4 regions of the Pseudomonas sp. 32A genome follow, and region 3 is predicted to be linked to each of the others. Evidence: predicted binding sites of a transcription regulator. Region 3 holds the regulator's gene; each other region holds the start of a gene.

Region 1 (4,505 bases), 4.4 Mb from region 3:
AGCAACCAGTGCACGGCGCGCGGCATTGGCCCGGTTGGCCGAGAGCTCCCAGTTGCCGAAGTCGCCCTGCCCTGCATACGGCTTGGCGTCGGTGTGGCCACTGATGCTGATCTTGTTCGGCACCGCCTTGATGGTGTCGGCCATGGCCAACAGGATGTCTTCAAAGTACGGCTTCAACCGCGCGCTGCCAGAGTCGAACATCGGCCGGTTGGCGGCGTCCGTGATCTGGATGCGCAGGCCATCGGGCGTGATCTCGAAGGAAATCTGGTCCTTGAACTTCAGCAGTTGCGGGTTTTCCTCAACCTTGGTCTGCAGCTCTTGCAGCAGCAATTCCAGGCGCTCCTGCTCGACCTGTTCGGCCATGCTCTCAACGGTATCGCGCTCGATCGGAATTTTTTCCTGGGGCGAATCGGTCTTGACCTCAGGATTGATGGTGCGCTCTGGCGCCAGTTGCGGCGAACCACCGAGGTCGATCACAAAAGGCGTGCCGCTCTCGGAGAAACCGATGGGGTCCTTGAAGTACCCGGCGATGGCGATCTTCTGTTCCGGCGTAGCGGTGGACATCAGCCACAGCACCAGGAAGAACGCCATCATCGCCGTCGCAAAGTCGGCGAAGGCGATTTTCCAGGCGCCGCCATGGTGCCCCGCAGCGAAGCGCTTGACGCGCTTGATGATGATCGGCTGGTTGTTTTCCATGGCTTAGCGACCGCGAACCGCTTGTTCCAACTCAGCGAAGCTTGGACGGTGCTTCGGATACAGCACCTTGCGCCCGAACTCCACCGCCAGCGATGGCGGCATGCCGGAAGCCGATGCCACCAGGCACGCCTTGATGGCTTCGTACAGATTCACTTCTTCCTTGGCATCGTGGGCCAGGGACGTGGCCAGCGGGCCGAAGAAACCGTAGGCCGCGAGAATACCGAAGAAGGTACCTACCAGCGCCGCACCTACGTGCATGCCGATGGCAGCCTGATCGCCTTCGCCGAGGGAGGCCATGGTCACTACGATCCCGAGAACCGCCGCAACAATACCGAAACCGGGCATGCCGTCAGCGATACCGGTCACGGCGTGGGACGGGTGCTCCAGCTCTTCCTTGAGGCTGAACAGCTCCATGTCGAACAAGCCTTCCAGCTCATGGGGCGCCATGTTGCCGGACGACATGATGCGCAGGTAATCACAGATGTAGGCAGTCATGCGCTCGTCTTTGAGCACCGCCGGGTACTTGGCGAAAATCGGGCTCGCCGAAGCGTCCTCGATATCACCTTCAATGGCCATCATGCCTTCGCGGCGGCTCTTGTTGAGGATCTCGTAGATCAGCCCCAGCACTTCCAGGTAGAAGGTGTGGGAGAAGCGCGAGCTGAACATACCCAGCGACTTCTTGATCACGTGCATGGTCATGTAGCCAGGGTTGGCTTGCAGGAATGCACCGAACGCCGCACCGCCGATAATCAGCACTTCGAAGGGCTGGATCAGCGCCGCAATCTTGCCGTGGGAAAGGACGTATCCGCCGAGCACGCTCGCGATGACGACGATGATGCCGATAATTTTAGCCATAGGGGATGAGTACTTGCGCCGTCGGGTTCAGGGTCATATTCGCCAGAGTTGAAAACTCTTGTTCTACTTATCGGCAAATCTGCGCCAGACTATAGCTCGTTATGGCGAAAAACCAGTTCGGCCCGTCCCGGGCGTGTTGACCGCAAGTGATGATCGCGCCCCAATCATGGCAAATGAAACGACAGTCCCAACTCAAAAACCCACGACGCTGGCCGCTTGGATAAAGCGTCTGGACGATGTGCTCTTGCCTGTTCCACAGGCAAGCCACGACCGTGTCTGCAAGGCCATCGCCGACAACCGCAGTTCGTTGCGCGATATTGCGGATCTGATGCAGAACAGCCCGGCACTGGTGCTCAGCGTGATGCGCGAGGCGAATAACCAGGCCCATGGCAGCCTGGCGGAGCCCGCAGAAAACCTCGAAGTGGCGATCAATCGCCTCGGCCTCAAACGCACCGAGGAACTGCTGTCGCGCCTGCCTTCAGTGCCACTGAATGAAATCCCCGTGGCCCTTCGCCAGTTGCAGATGATCAGCCAGCACGCCTCGCAACAAGCCAGCGGCCTGTTCGCCAGCCGCCTGGCGCGCCTGTGGCAAGACATTCATTGGGGCAGCCTGCTGTTTCTTTCGCCGCTGTGGCCGATGGCGATTGCCTATCCCAAGCTGCTGGAAGCATGGGAACTGCGAGTGATCCACAAGGGTGAATCGGCCCGCATAGTCGAACAGGAACTGTTCGGTGTGCGCCTGCTGGACCTGTGCCTGGGATTGACCGAAGCCTGGCGCCTGCCGATCTGGGTGTCCCAGGGTTATACCTTGCTGTTGAAGGAAAAGCGTTTGCTGGCCAAGGCGCTGCGCATCGCCCGCGCAGACGAACCCTTGCGTCAACAGCAGTTGCTGGATGCCGACCCGAACCTGCGCCGCTGGCTGAATCAGCCGGCGAATACCGTGCTGTTGGCCAACGGCCTGGCGCTGGCGGCGCAGGAGTCGTGGACCTGCCCGCACACCCAACGCTGGCAATACCTGACCGCGCTTTACCTGCAACAACCGCTGGCCGAGGTGCAACAACAGTCTCACCAACACGCAGCGATCAGTGCCCGCAACACTCTCATGCGCGACCTGTGGCACCCGGCGTTGTCGTTGCTCTGGCCCTGGGATGTGCAGCGCGTTCACCATGGGTTGCTGCCGGCACCACCGCCCACCGCCGAATCCCTGGCAATCTGGCGCAAGCGCTGCACCGAATTGCTGGTAGAGCCGAACCGCTTTGCCAACGCCATGCACCTGACCACCTGCGCCAAGGAAGCCCTGGTGGCCTGCGGCATGCAACGGGTGATGCTGCTGATGGCGGACAAAACCCTGAGCACCTTGCGCGTGCATCAAGTCGACGGCCTCCCCAAAGACGCCGACCACATGAGCCTCGACGCGACACAAAGCACCCTGCTGCAACGCCTGCTGGCCAAGTCCGCTCAGGTGCGCCTCAACCCCGACAACCATGCTCAGTTCTCGGCACTCCTGCCTGCGCAACTGCGCCGCCTGTTCAAGGGCGAGCATCTGCTGCTGCGCTCTCTGAGTTGTAATGGCCGGGTGGTGATGCTGATGGTGGCCGACCAGGGCGGCGGGCCGTTCTCGGAAACCACCGTGCAAGCCTTCGGCAAAACCGCCCAATGCATCGAAAAGGCCCTGCACAGCTTTACCAACCGCAGCGCCTGAAGCTTGCGCTACAATCGCCCTCCTTTAGCGCCCAACTTTTATGCCCAGGAGACCTCACATGCCTGACTTCTCTGGCTTGCCGCTGGTTATCGAGGCCAGTGACCTGCTCGGTCGCCTTGATGCCGAACACCTGATCCTGGTGGACCTCACCAGCGCCGCACGTTATGCCGAAGGGCATATCCCCGGCGCACGCTTTGTCGACCCCAAGCGCACCCAACTGGGCCAGCCACCAGCGCCGGGCCTGCTGCCGGGCAAGGCTGATCTGGAAAAGCTGTTCGGCGAACTGGGCCACACCCCGGATGCCACTTACGTGGTGTACGACGACGAAGGCGGCGGCTGGGCCGGGCGATTCATCTGGATGCTCGACGTCATCGGCCACAAGAAATACCACTACCTCGACGGCGGCCTGCTGGCGTGGCTGGAAGAAAAACACCCAGTGTCCACCGAGGTACCGGCCAGCGCCGGCGGCCCGGTCAGCCTGACGTTGCATGAAGAACCCACCGCCACCCGCGAGTACCTGCAAAGCCGCCTCGGCGCTGCCGACCTGGGCATCTGGGATGCCCGCGGCCCGCTGGAATACTCCGGGGAGAAAGTCCTCGCGGCCAAGGGTGGACATATCCCGGGCGCGGTGAACTTCGAATGGACCGCCGGCATGGACAAGGCGCGCCAACTGCGCATCCGCCGCGACATGCCGCAGATCCTCGAAGACCTCGGGCTGACCCGCGACAAAGAAATCATCACCCACTGCCAGACTCACCACCGTTCTGGCTTCACCTACCTGGTGGCCAAGGCGCTCGGTTATCCGCGAGTCAAAGGTTATGCCGGTTCCTGGGGCGAATGGGGCAACCACCCCGACACCCCCGTTGAGATTTAAGGTTTAAGGACAGTTAATGAAAAAGCAGTTGTTCATCCTCAGCCAGTACTTGCTGCCCCACCACCTGCTGTCGCGTCTGGCCGGTTGCATTGCCGAATGCCGCGTACGCTGGTTCAAGAATGCGTTCACCACCTGGTTCGCCAAGCGCTATCAAGTGGACATGTCCCAGGCCCTGGTTGAAGACGTGACCGCTTACGAGCACTTCAACGCCTTCTTCACCCGCGCCCTGAAAGACGGTGCACGGCCGCTGGATCAAACTCCAGGCGCGGTGCTGAGCCCGGCCGACGGCGCTGTCAGCCAGTTGGGCCCGATTGAACATGGCCGGGTGTTCCAGGCCAAGGGCCACAGCTTCAGCGTGCTGGAATTGCTCGGTGGCGA
Region 2 (4,505 bases), 530 kb from region 3:
TCGATCATCTGTTGCAGCATCAGACGCTCCGGGCTCCACCAGTAGCCGGTGTAGATCAGGCTGGCGTACTTGGGCATCAGCTCGTCTTTGAGGTGGGCCACTTCACGGTCCAGGGTGATGGACTCGATGGCGCGGTGAGCGCGCAGCATGATGGTGCCGCCCGGGGTTTCGTAGCAACCACGGGACTTCATGCCGACGTAACGGTTCTCGACGATGTCGAGGCGGCCGATACCGTGTTCGCCACCGATACGGTTCAGGGTCGCCAAGACGGTGGCCGGTGTCATTTCGACGCCGTCCAGCGCGACGATGTCGCCGTTGCGGTAGGTCAGTTCCAGGTACTGGGCCTTGTCAGGAGCGTTCTCCGGGGAGACGGTCCACTTCCACATGTCTTCTTCGTGCTCGGTCCAGGTGTCTTCCAGCACGCCGCCTTCATAGGAGATGTGCAGCAAGTTGGCGTCCATCGAGTACGGGGACTTCTTCTTGCCGTGACGCTCGATCGGGATGGCGTGCTTTTCAGCGTAGTCCATCAGCTTTTCACGGGACAGCAGGTCCCACTCACGCCACGGAGCAATGACTTTTACGCCTGGCTTCAAGGCATAGGCGCCCAGTTCGAAACGCACTTGGTCGTTGCCCTTGCCGGTGGCGCCATGGGAAATGGCGTCAGCGCCGGTTTCGTTGGCGATTTCGATCAGGCGCTTGGCGATCAGCGGACGTGCGATGGAAGTACCCAGCAGGTACTCGCCTTCGTAGACAGTGTTGGCGCGAAACATCGGGAAAACGAAATCGCGGACGAACTCTTCGCGCAGGTCGTCAATGTAGATCTCTTTCACGCCCATGGCTTGCGCCTTGGCACGTGCAGGTTCGACCTCTTCGCCCTGACCCAGGTCAGCGGTGAAGGTCACCACTTCACAGTTATAAGTATCCTGCAGCCACTTGAGGATCACCGAAGTGTCCAGGCCGCCGGAATACGCGAGAACGACCTTGTTTACGTCGGCCATGCCATCACTCCACGGGGTTGTACGGAAAGGCGTCGATTCTACCGACCAAAACCGTGAATTTACAGAGGCGCGACAGCAAATGAAGATAAAGCGACAGATTATGTCGAGCGGGCGACGAAACGCAGCACCTTATGAGGTGGCAGCGGCGTTGCCTGGCGCTTTGGCTTGGGGCGCCGGTTTTTCGGGGGCTGCCACCCGTTCGAGCTGAATATTCACCCGACGGTTTTTCGCCCGGTTGGCCGGGTTGGTGTTCGGCGCCAACGGGTAGCTTTCACCATGGAAACGCAGGGTAATCTGCGATTCATCGATGCCATTGGCCTTGAAGTAGTCCATCACCGCCAATGCTCGACGCCGCGATACATCGCGGTTGGTCAGGCGATTGCCGCTGTTGTCGGAGTGGCCGTCCAACTCGATGTGGTTAACCGTCGGGTCGGCTTTCATGAACTCGATAATCACCGAGAGCTTTTTCTTGGCCGCCGCATCCAGTTCGATGCCACCGCCTGGAAAACCCACTTCGGTCTGTTTGACCTGCTCGAAATTCATCGGCAGCAGCTTGGTGGTGCACAGCTGATAGTCGTTGTACGCCTTGTTGAATTTCACCGGCAACAGGCGAATCTCGGAATATCCGCCATCGCGTCCATAGTGCCGCACCGTCGGGGTACGACCTTCGAGCAAGCCGGTGAACAAGCGCCCGGCCTGGGCCTGGGAGCTGTTAAACAGTACATCACCATTACCGACGCGCACCGCGCCGAGGTTGATATCACCACGCCCCGGCTGCCACGGCGCAGCGGCCGCCAGCAGGGTTGCGGAACCGGCGCCAAACGAACCGTTAAAGGCTTTCAGACGAAACGTCGCCTGCTCGCCGGCCCGGCGCACGAACTCGCCCGAGCCGAAATCGGTGATCGGCTGGCTCAAGCGGCACTCGAATTTATCGCCCTCCACTTTCCACTCAATATTCTCCAGACGTGTCTGGAACGTGAGGGCCATCGCGGGCAGGCTGGCAAACACACTGAGCAGGGCTAGATAATGCTGGCGCACGGGAGGCTCCACTGGTTTCTACAACACATCAAGGCGTCATACATCGTTAAGGCATACCCAGGGATATCGGTCGTATCCTGCAAAACTTGATAGCGAGTGCCTGCAAGAGTCTTTTCCGGTAGCATTCCCACCAGATTGACCCGCCTGGAATCCCCAATGTCCGACCGCCTGACCCTGCTGCGTCCCGACGACTGGCATATTCATCTTCGCGATGGTGCTGCGTTGCCCCAAACCGTGGCCGATGTAGCGCGCACGTTTGGCCGCGCCATCATCATGCCTAACCTGGTACCTCCGGTGCGTAACGCCGCGGAAGCCGATGCCTATCGCCAGCGCATTCTTGCTGCCCGACCGGCCGGCAGCCGCTTCGAACCGTTGATGGTGCTGTACCTGACCGACCGCACCCAGCCCGAAGAAATTCGCCAGGCCAAAGCCAGCGGTTTCGTGCACGCCGCCAAACTGTACCCGGCCGGAGCGACCACCAACTCCGATTCCGGCGTCACCAGTATCGACAAGATCCTGCCGGCCATCGAAGCCATGGCGGAAGTGGGCATGCCGTTGCTGATCCACGGTGAAGTCACCCGTGGCGATGTCGATGTATTCGATCGTGAAAAGATCTTCATCGACGAGCACATGCGTCGTGTGGTCGAGTTGTTCCCGACCCTGAAGGTCGTGTTCGAACACATCACCACCGCCGACGCCGTGCAGTTCGTCACCGAGGCTTCGGCCAACGTCGGCGCGACCATCACCGCCCATCACCTGTTGTACAACCGCAACCACATGCTGGTGGGCGGGATTCGGCCGCACTTCTATTGCCTGCCGATTCTCAAGCGCAATACACACCAGGTGGCGCTGCTTGATGCCGCCACCAGTGGCAGCGAGAAATTTTTCCTCGGTACCGACTCTGCCCCCCACGCCCAACACGCCAAGGAAGCCGCGTGTGGTTGTGCCGGCTGCTACACCGCGTATGCGGCGATCGAGTTGTATGCCGAAGCGTTCGAACAACGCAACGCCCTGGACAAGCTTGAAGGGTTCGCCAGCCTCAACGGCCCGCGTTTCTACGGCCTGCCGGCGAATACCGACCGCATTACCCTGGTCCGTGAAGACTGGACCGCCCCCACCAGCCTGCCGTTTGGCGAGCTGACCGTTATCCCGCTGCGCGCCGGTGAAACACTGCGCTGGCGCCTGCTGGAGGAACACCCGTGAGTGAAGACCATTACGACGACGACCAGGAACACGGCGGCGGTGGTGGCGGTTCCCGTCACCCGATGGCCGAGCGTTTCCGTGGCTACCTGCCGGTTGTCATCGACGTAGAAACCGGCGGTTTCAATTGCGCCACTGACGCATTGCTGGAAATCGCCGCTACGACTATCGGCATGGACGAACAGGGTTTTGTGTTCCCGGAACACACCCACTTCTTCCGCGTCGAGCCGTTCGAAGGCGCCAACATCGAAGCGGCCGCCCTGGAGTTCACCGGGATCAAGCTCGATCACCCGCTGCGCATGGCAGTCAGTGAAGAAGCAGCGTTGACCGACATCTTCCGTGGTGTGCGCAAGGCCTTGAAGGCCAATGGCTGCAAGCGCGCGATCCTGGTGGGTCACAACAGCAGCTTCGACCTGGGCTTCCTCAACGCCGCTGTGACGCGCCTGGACATGAAGCGTAACCCGTTTCACCCGTTCTCCAGCTTCGACACTGCGACCCTTGCCGGCTTGGCCTATGGCCAGACCGTGCTGGCAAAAGCCTGCCAGGCCGCCGGTATCGACTTCGACGGTCGTGAGGCCCACTCGGCTCGCTACGACACCGAGAAGACGGCCGAGCTGTTCTGCGGCATCGTCAACCGCTGGAAACAAATGGGCGGCTGGGAAGACTTCGGCGACTGAAGCTGAATCCCGCGCATAAAAAAACCGGCCTTCTCAGGCCGGTTTTTTTGTCCCGCGAATCTGGCTTACAGCTTGCCAGCGTTCTCGGTCAGGTAAGCCGCAACGCCTTCTGGCGAAGCGTTCATGCCTTTGTCGCCTTTTTTCCAGTTGGCAGGGCAAACTTCACCGTGCTCTTCGTGGAATTGCAGAGCGTCGACCAGGCGGATCAGCTCTTCCATGTTACGGCCCAGCGGCAGGTCGTTGATGATCTGCGAGCGCACAACGCCCTTGTCGTCGATCAGGAACGCGCCACGGAAAGCCACGCCGCCTTCGGACTCAACGTCGTAGGCCTTGGCGATGTCGTGCTTCATGTCGGCAGCCATGGTGTATTTGACTTTACCGATGCCGCCATCATTGATGGCGGTGTTGCGCCAGGCGTTGTGGGTGAAATGGGAGTCGATGGAAACGGCTACCACTTCAACGTTACGGGCCTTGAAATCGTCCATGCGGTGATCCAGAGCGATCAGCTCCGATGGGCAGACGAAGGTGAAGTCCAGCGGGTAGAAGAACACCAGGCCGTATTTGCCTTTGATGGCTTCAGACAGTTTGAAGC
Region 3 (4,505 bases):
GGGGCTGGCGTTGCCACCGCAGCGGCAGCTGTAGCAGCCGGTGCAGCAGCGCCGACCACTTCGGTGAACTTGCCCTTGCCGTGCAGTTCATCCAGCAGGGCTTCGAATTCGTGATCGGAGATCAGTCCATCGGCAGCCGGTGCAGCGGCAGCAGCAGCAGCGGGTGCTGCAGGGGTGGCAGCGGTTGCGGCGGTCGCGGCGACTTCCGGCAGTGCATCGGCAGCAAACGAGCCTTTGCCATGCAACTGGTCCAGCAGCGCTTCAAATTCGTCGTCGGTGATTTCGTTGCTGGCAGGCGCCGCGGCTTCCGTAGGCGCTGGCGCTGCGGCCACCGCGTCCGGGGCAAACTGGCCCTTGCCGTGCAACTGGTCGAGCAATGACTCGAACTCGGCGTCGGTGATGTCTTCAGTGGTCGGCACCATGGCCGGCGTACTGGCCGCCGGAGCCTCGGCTTCGGCCTTGACGGCGTTCAGCGAGTCCAGCAGTTGTTCAAATTCGCTGTCGGTCACGTCGCCCGCGGGCTCGGCGACAGGCTCAGCCACCGCTTCGACCACCGGCGCATTGGCCGCAGGTTCCGCCAGGCGCGCCAGGGCGGCCAGCAGTTCCGGAGTGGCGGCCGTGATCGGTGCACGTTCGCGCACTTCACTGAACATGCCGTTGACCGCGTCCAGCGCTTCCAGGATCACGTCCATCAGTTCCGAGTCGACGTGTCGCTCACCCTTGCGCAGGATGTCGAACACGTTCTCGGCGATGTGACAGCACTCCACCAGCTCGTGGAGCTGGAGGAAGCCGGCGCCCCCTTTTACAGTGTGAAAACCGCGAAAAATTGCATTGAGCAGGTTCGCATCATCCGGTCGGCTTTCCAGCTCGACCAGTTGTTCCGACAGTTGCTCTAAAATTTCGCCGGCCTCTACAAGGAAATCCTGAAGGATTTCTTCATCGGCGCCGAAGCTCATGGGTGTGCTCCTTAGAAGCCTAAACTGGACAGCAAATCGTCTACGTCGTCTTGCCCGGATACAACGTCTTCACGTTTATCGGCATGAATCTGCGGACCTTCACCCTTGGCGAGGTGTTTTTGTGGATCTTTTTCAGAAAGGATCGCTTCGCGGTCATGTTCGATGCCGGCAAACCGGTCAACTTGACCCGCCATCAACACCAGTTTGAGCAGGTTGCTCTCCACTTCGGTGACCAGTTGGGTCACGCGTTTGATCACCTGACCGGTGAGATCCTGGTAGTCCTGGGCCAGCAGAATGTCATTCAGGTTGCTGGAAACCGTACGGTTTTCCTGCTCGCTGCGGGACAAAAAGCCTTCAACCCGACGCGCCAGTTCACGAAACTCTTCAGCGCCCACTTCCCGACGCATGAACCGGCCCCAGTCAGTGCTCAGGGCCTTGGCTTCACTGGCCATACCGTTGACCAGAGGCGTGGCGTTTTCCACCAGGTCCATGGTGCGGTTGGCCGCCGCCTCAGTCAGCCTGACCACATAGGACAGGCGTTCGGTGGCATCCGTGATCTGCGAGATTTCTTCGGCCTGGGGCATGTGCGGGTCAATCTGAAAATTGACAATCGCACTGTGCAACTCACGCGTGAGCTTGCCCACTTCCTGGTACAGGCCGCGGTCACGGGTCTGGTTGAGCTCATGGATCAACTGCACCGCGTCACCGAAATGGCCTTTTTCAAGGCTTTCGACAAGTTGGTGAGCATGTTTTTTCAGGGTCGACTCAAAGTCGGCCTGCGATGATTCTTTATGCTCCATAGCTCCCCCGTGGCAGCATCAATGACCGATGCGTTCGAAGATCTTTTCGATCTTCTCTTTCAAGGCCAGTGCAGTGAATGGCTTGACCACGTAGCCGTTAACCCCGGCTTGGGCGGCTTCGATGATCTGTTCACGCTTGGCTTCAGCGGTCACCATCAGCACAGGCAGGCTGCGCAGTTTTTCATCAGCGCGCACGTGGCGCAGCAGATCGATACCGGTCATGCCCGGCATGTTCCAGTCTGTTACCAGAAAGTCGATGCTCCCGCTGTTGAGGATCGGAATCGCCGTAATGCCGTCATCCGCCTCGACCGTGTTAGTGAACCCAAGGTCACGCAACAGGTTTTTTATGATCCGCCGCATCGTTGAGAAGTCATCAACGATGAGGATTTTCATGTTCTTGTCCAATTCGACCTCCAAGCAGTCTTAAACGCGCCCAGCACCTGGGCGCGCCATATCAATCAACAGGCGTTACACAAAAAGGACTACCGGGGGCGCACCACGGGCCAAGCCCGTCCGGGCGCAGAGCCCGGACGGTATCGTTCGCAGTGTCCCCACACTGCCTGTCAGCGCGCTCGCCACTCTCCCAAACGCCCCCGCAAGCGGGCCGCGCACTGGCTGTGTAACTGGCTGACTCGCGATTCGCTGACCCCCAGGACCTCACCGATTTCCTTGAGGTTCAGCTCTTCGTCGTAGTACAGCGCCAACACCAGTCGCTCACGCTCCGGCAAATTGGCAATCGCGTCCGCCAGCGCACGCTGGAAGCGTTCATCTTCCAGATCGCGTGACGGTTCGAGATGAGCACTCGCGCCGTCCTCGTGCAGCCCTTCATGTTCGCCGTCCTGCAAAAGGTCGTCGAAACTGAACAGGCGGCTGCCCAAGGTGTCGTTCAAAATCCCGTAATAATCGTCGAGACTCAATTGGAGTTCGGCCGCAACTTCGTGATCTTTAGCGTCGCGACCGGTTTTTGCTTCAATTGAGCGAATCGCGTCACTCACCATCCGCGTATTGCGGTGTACCGAACGCGGCGCCCAATCACCTTTACGCACTTCATCGAGCATGGCTCCACGGATACGAATCCCCGCGTAGGTCTCGAAACTCGCGCCCTTGCTCGCGTCGTATTTGGTCGACACTTCGAGCAAGCCGATCATCCCGGCCTGGATCAAGTCTTCGACCTGGACACTGGCGGGCAAGCGCGCCAGCAAGTGATAGGCAATGCGCTTGACCAGGGGCGCATAGCGCTCGATCAATTCGACCTGACTGTCACGTGCCGACTTCTTGTAAAGGTTGTAGCCGCTGGCTGTCATAGCACCGGTCCTGCGCTCGTCTGATGCACCAATCGCTCGACGAAAAACTCCAGATGCCCCCGAGGGTTGGCGGGCAACGGCCAGGTATCGACCTTCTGGGCAATAGCCTTGAACGCCAATGCGCACTTCGAACGAGGGAACGCTTCATAGACCGCACGCTGCTTTTGCACGGCCTTGCGTACGCACTCGTCGTAGGGAACTGCACCAACGTATTGTAAGGCGACATCGAGGAAGCGATCTGTGACCTTGGTCAACTTGGCGAACAGATTGCGCCCTTCCTGTGGGCTTTGGGCCATGTTGGCCAGCACGCGGAAGCGGTTCATGCCGTAGTCGCGGTTGAGCAGCTTGATCAGGGCGTAGGCGTCGGTGATCGAGGTCGGTTCATCGCACACCACCAGCAATACTTCCTGAGCTGCGCGCACGAAGCTGACCACGGATTCGCCGATCCCGGCGGCGGTGTCGATCACCAGCACGTCGAGGTTGTCGCCGATGTCGCTGAACGCCTGAATCAGGCCGGCATGCTGCGCCGGGCTCAGGTGCACCATGCTCTGGGTGCCGGAAGCGGCCGGCACGATGCGAATCCCGCCAGGGCCTTGCAACAGTACGTCGCGCAGCTCACAGCGGCCTTCGATCACATCGGCCAGGGTATGTTTGGGCGTCAGTCCCAGCAGAACGTCAACGTTCGCCAGACCCAGGTCAGCATCCAGCAGCATGACGCGACGGCCAAGCTCTGCCAGAGCCAGGGACAAATTCACTGACACGTTAGTTTTCCCGACGCCACCTTTGCCGCCGGTCACCGCGATCACCTGTACGGGATGCATGCTGCCCATTTTATTTCTTTACCTTGTCTTGCTTAGACGCAGGCTACATAAGTTGGCCGCGTGAACTGCTGGCAGGCCATCGATGTAGATACTTTGCAATGTGTTCATACTGCCTCAGCCGACACGCTTGTTCGGGCTGTGGTAGAGGTCAGCAAACATGTCAGCCATCGCTTCCTCACTCGGTTCTTCCTGCATTTGCACGCTGACAGCCCGGCTGACCAACTGATGACGGCGCGGCAGATGTAAATCATCCGGGATCCGCGGCCCATCGGTCAGGTAAGCAACCGGTAATTCATGACTGATGGCCAGGCTCAATACTTCGCCCAGGCTCGCCGTCTCATCCAGTTTAGTCAGGATGCAGCCCGCCAGCCCACAGCGCTTGTAGCTGTGATAGGCGGCGGTCAATACCTGCTTCTGGCTGGTAGTGGCCAGTACCAAATAGTTTCGGGATTTGATCCCGCGCCCCGCCAGGCTTTCCAGCTGCATGCGCAGGGCCGGGTCGCTGGCTTGCAGGCCGGCGGTGTCAATCAGCACTACGCGCTTGCGCAGCAGCGGGTCGAGGGCGTTGGCCAGGGACTGGCCCGGGTCGACGTGGGTCACCGGCACATTGAGGATGCGGCCCAG
Region 4 (4,505 bases), 170 kb from region 3:
TTCGTCGATGGTCAGGGTGCCGTTGCTTTCCCAGGCCACTCGCACGCCATCGTGGAAACCTTCGATACGGAAAGCTTCGCCATTCTCAAGGTAGCGTTCGCCGTCCCGCGGGATCATTTCGTCCAGGGCCAGCGTCTGGCTTTCCCGGTCGATTTCCACCAGGTAGCTTTGAAAGCGCTGGTTGCGTTCGTGGAAGGTGATGATCAGCGGATCATGGCTCTCTTGTAGCATCCGCAAGGTGCCAGCGATTTCCAGCGGCGTGGTGAGTACCTTGGGTGGCTGCGGAGCATCTTCCGCGTTAGGGGCGTTGAACACGGTTCTTCCATCTCCAGACAAAATACGACTACACGCAAGTGCTTTCATTTTGCCAGCATGTGACGCGCCTTGGATAGGGCGCGTGTCAGCTGGTTTCAGGCTTGGCTGCGGGTGCTTGGCTTGGCCAGGCGTGAGGTGGAGCCTTGAGCGTTGTAGAGGGCCGGAGGCTCGCCGCCGTGGAGGATACGCAACTGATTGGCGGTGGTGGCTTGTTGCAGCTGGATCGCCTGGCCGTTGAGGAGGTTGGTTTCCTGGCACAGGGTCAGTAACTGGTTGAGTTCTTTGCTTTGGGCCAGCAACTGGTCGCCCACCGTAGAGTGGCTGGCAAGTTGCTCCAGGCCTTTATGGTCGGCGGAGAGGCCCAGGCTGAGGAGAATCTGGCTGCGTTTCTTGCCGTGCTGTTCCAGCAGGACGATCAACGACTGCTTGCGCGCCAGAATTTCTTCCAGCATGCGCATATCCCGGCCAAACAGGGCCAGGGACTCTTCCCGAAGTAGCTCCAGCAACTGCTGTGCAGGAGGCAGGTCTTCAATGATCAGTTGTAGCAAGTTTTCGTCGTGCATGGCTGGCCTTGGGTTTTAAGCGTCCAAAAGCCTGGCGCAGGCCTTTGCCTAGCGCTCGGCTTCGAAGTTAAGCAGCTTGCTGGCTACACGGTTGCTGTCGACCTTATAGCTGCCATCCGCAATCGCCTGCTTCAATTCAGCCACGCGAGCTTTATTGACAACCGGCTGATCGCTCAGCGAGTCAGTGACCTTTTGCAACTGTTGAGCCTCATTGCTCAGGTGTACCGATTCCCCGCTTTGGCTCGCACCGGCCTGTTCTGTCTTGGCAGGCAGAGGCTGGGACTTGGCTTCAACGCTGTCTTTGGCACCGTTGGTGCGTGAAGAACCGGGCGTTGGCAGGGCGTTATTCAAACGACTGAAATCGATGACCATGTTAAAAAACCTCTGGGTATTTGGACGCTTGCCATGTTTTCGGCCATACCCGGACAAACTTTAGGCTCGATTGACAATAAACCTATACGCGATACCGCTTTGCGCACAGTGTAGGAAAAGCCGGCGTCCGATGCCAGTGATCTATAGAGCCACCTCAACTTGCCCCGGTGCCGTCACCCGGGCCTTGATCACGCGGTTGGAGTTGAGGTTCTTCACGCGAATCTGTTCACTCATGCCGCCATTGGAGAGGGCTTCACCCGGCATTTTTACATTCAGGCCGCCGCTGCTGGCGGAGATCACCACCTGGTCACCTTTGCGCACCACTTCGGCCTGTTCAAGATGGACCAGGGTAATCACCTGGTCGGCGACCATTGGTCGGGTAAGTTTCTGCCCGAGCGCCTGATCCAGGGAAGTGAGATAGCCCTGATTGATCAGGCTGATGTCCCGTTCGCGCATCGCAATGTCTTCGTCACCAATGATTCCGGTGCGTTTCAGCGGGCGTGTCACCACCACGACGTCGCGGAACAATTTGACCTGGGCCGGCACAAACACCGTCCAGGGCGAGGCGCCTTCGCAGCGCACCTTCACGGTCACGCGCCCGATGGGCTGGGCGGGGCTTTCCAGGGAAGCTGTCAATTCTCTGTCACACATGGGCATGCGCAAGCGCGGATCCAATTGGTTGACCTGGATTTCATAGCGGCCCGGTGTCTGCGTCGTTGCCAGATAATCTTCTACAGTGAACTCAAGAAAGCCTTGAGTGACGCCGATAAGTAGATCAGGCAAGGTGACGTTATCGGCGCGGGCCGGCTGGCCCGTAGCCAAGGCAAGCAACGCCATCGAGACGCAGAGCAATCTGCGGTACTGTGGGGATCGGAGGCGTCGGGAAACTGTCGTTTTGATGTCCATGGCCAATAAAAAAGCAAAGCTCGTGCCGTTTAGTGTTGGGGACGCGTCGTACCCCTAAGTTTTAGCGTAGGAGTCTGTGCATGGCCGGTGTAATGGATTCAGTGAACCAGCGCACACAGCTGGTGGGGCAGAATCGCCTGGAGTTGCTGCTGTTTCGTCTGGACGGCAAGCAGCTTTACGGGATTAACGTCTTCAAGGTTCGGGAAGTACTGCAGTGTCCCAAGCTGACAATCATGCCCAAATCCAGTCCGGTGGTTTGCGGTGTGGCCAATATCCGTGGCGCGACCATCCCGATTCTTGACCTGGCCATGGCCACCGGTTCGTCGGGTTTGCAGGATCGTGAGAGTCCGTTCGTGATCATCACCGAGTACAACACCAAGACCCAGGGTTTCCTGGTGCGCTCTGTGGAACGCATCGTCAACATGAACTGGGAAGAGATTCATCCGCCGCCCAAGGGCACCGGCCGCGATCACTACCTCACGGCAGTGACGCGGGTCGACAACCAGTTGGTGGAAATCATCGACGTGGAGAAAATCCTCGCCGAAGTGGCTCCGACGTCGGAGGCGATATCGGTGGGTGTGGTAGACGCCGAAACCGCGCACAAGGCGATCTCGCTGCGAGTGTTGACGGTGGACGACTCCTCGGTGGCGCGCAAACAGGTGTCCCGTTGCCTGCAGACGGTTGGCGTTGAAGTGGTGGCGCTCAATGACGGTCGACAGGCCCTGGATTACCTGCGCAAGCTGGTGGACGAGGGCAAGAAGCCGGAAGAAGAATTCCTGATGATGATCTCGGATATCGAGATGCCGGAAATGGACGGCTACACCCTCACGGCCGAGATACGCAACGACCCACGCATGCAAAAACTACACATCATCCTGCATACTTCGTTGTCGGGTGTATTCAATCAGGCGATGGTCAAGAAGGTCGGTGCCGATGACTTCCTGGCCAAATTCCGCCCTGATGACCTGGCATCCCGGGTAGTCGACCGGATCAAGGCAGCAGATCACGGCTAGGGGCCTTTTCCCTGGCGGTCACACGATTTAAGAGGCGGTATCATTGTCTACGGGTAATTTGGATTTCGAACAGTTCCGGGTCTTCCTGGAAAAAGCCTGTGGCATATTGCTCGGTGAAAACAAGCAATACCTGGTATCCAGCCGTCTCAACAAACTGATGGAGCAGCAGGGCATCAAGTCCCTCGGGGAGTTGGTGCAACGGATCCAGGGCCAGCCGCGCAGCGGGCTCAAGGAGATGGTGGTCGATGCCATGACCACCAACGAAACCTTGTGGTTTCGCGATACCTATCCGTTTGAAGTGCTCAAGAACAAGGTGCTGCCTGAAGCGATCAAGGCCGCACCGGGCCAGCGCCTGCGCATCTGGTCGGCCGCCTGTTCGTCGGGGCAGGAACCGTATTCGATTTCGATGGCCATCGATGAGTTCGAGCGGACCAACATGGGCCAGTTGAAGGCCGGGGCGCAAATTGTGGCCACGGATTTGTCCGGCACCATGCTCACCAACTGCAAGACCGGTGAGTACGACAGCCTGGCACTGGGGCGCGGGTTGTCTCCGGAGCGTTTGCAGCGGTTTTTCGATCCTAAAGGCGCGGGACGTTGGGCCGTCAAGGCGCCGATCAAGAGCCGGGTGGAGTTTCGCTCGTTCAACCTGCTGGACAGTTATGCCAGCCTGGGCAAGTTCGACATGGTGTTTTGCCGCAACGTGCTGATCTACTTCTCGGCCGAGGTGAAGAAAGACATTCTGTTGCGCATCCACGGCACCCTCAAACGCGGTGGTTATCTGTTTCTGGGCGCTTCCGAGGCGTTGAACGGTTTGCCGGATCATTACCAGATGGTGCAGTGCAGCCCTGGGATCATTTACCAGGCCAAGTGAAGAATGCTTGAACAAAAAAGGGAGGCCTGCACAGGCCTCCCTTTTTTTATGGCCGCAAAGCGGCAAGCCCTCATTGCCGCTTTACTGGCGTTTCGCGGAAACCCTTTGCCGCTTTTCTGGCATTGCCGCTGGCAATTGCCCCGCAAACCCTTGATTTACGGCGCTCCAGCAACTTGGCATGGCCCTTGCTAAATCCTAGTTACGAAAAGCAGGTCAGCCCCTATAGGTCTCCGCCATGAGCATCAGCTTCGATAAAGCGCTCGGTATCCACGAACAAGCCCTGGGCTTCCGCGCCCAGCGTGCCGAAGTCCTGGCTAACAACATCGCCAACGCCGACACCCCGAACTACAAGGCTCGGGATCTGGATTTCTCTGCCGTGCTCGCTGCACAGCAAGACAAGACCAAGAACGGCACCTTCGCCCTGAACATGACCAACAGCCGTCATATCGAAGCGCAAGGCCTGGG

The links. The regulator FliA, encoded in region 3, starts transcription of late flagellar genes. The targets are predictions, from matches to a motif close to CTAAAGTTTNNNNNNNNNNNGCCGNTAA.
Region 1: a site for FliA is predicted at 1,619-1,646, ahead of motA (flagellar motor stator protein MotA). Genes of this name have one in related genera too.
Region 2: a site for FliA is predicted at 2,100-2,127, ahead of ACUN0G_RS19305 (flagellar protein MotY). Genes of this name have one in related genera too.
Region 4: a site for FliA is predicted at 1,287-1,314, ahead of flgM (flagellar biosynthesis anti-sigma factor FlgM). Genes of this name have one in related genera too.

Annotation. Positions count from the first base shown of each region.
Region 1 is NZ_JBQYLY010000001.1:369,191-373,695, reverse strand. Features, by position in the region: gene motB (flagellar motor protein MotB) at 1-696, opposite strand, end outside; gene motA (flagellar motor stator protein MotA) at 700-1,551, opposite strand; gene ACUN0G_RS01635 (HDOD domain-containing protein) at 1,718-3,253, shown strand; gene ACUN0G_RS01630 (rhodanese-like domain-containing protein) at 3,312-4,127, shown strand; gene asd (archaetidylserine decarboxylase) at 4,144-4,505, shown strand, end outside.
Region 2 is NZ_JBQYLY010000001.1:4,213,327-4,217,831, reverse strand. Features, by position in the region: gene ACUN0G_RS19310 (argininosuccinate synthase) at 1-998, opposite strand, end outside; gene ACUN0G_RS19305 (flagellar protein MotY) at 1,128-2,036, opposite strand; gene pyrC (dihydroorotase) at 2,193-3,239, shown strand; gene rnt (ribonuclease T) at 3,236-3,913, shown strand; gene ACUN0G_RS19290 (peroxiredoxin) at 3,979-4,505, opposite strand, start outside.
Region 3 is NZ_JBQYLY010000001.1:4,742,187-4,746,691, reverse strand. Features, by position in the region: gene ACUN0G_RS21965 (chemotaxis protein CheA) at 1-956, opposite strand, end outside; gene ACUN0G_RS21960 (protein phosphatase CheZ) at 968-1,756, opposite strand; gene ACUN0G_RS21955 (chemotaxis response regulator CheY) at 1,775-2,149, opposite strand; gene fliA (RNA polymerase sigma factor FliA) at 2,320-3,060, opposite strand; gene fleN (flagellar synthesis regulator FleN) at 3,057-3,890, opposite strand; gene flhF (flagellar biosynthesis protein FlhF) at 3,996-4,505, opposite strand, start outside.
Region 4 is NZ_JBQYLY010000001.1:4,573,937-4,578,441, forward strand. Features, by position in the region: gene ACUN0G_RS21080 (flagellar brake protein) at 1-315, opposite strand, end outside; gene flgN (flagellar protein FlgN) at 411-878, opposite strand; gene flgM (flagellar biosynthesis anti-sigma factor FlgM) at 927-1,250, opposite strand; gene flgA (flagellar basal body P-ring formation chaperone FlgA) at 1,392-2,156, opposite strand; gene ACUN0G_RS21100 (chemotaxis protein CheV) at 2,237-3,169, shown strand; gene cheR (protein-glutamate O-methyltransferase CheR) at 3,213-4,040, shown strand; gene flgB (flagellar basal body rod protein FlgB) at 4,276-4,505, shown strand, end outside.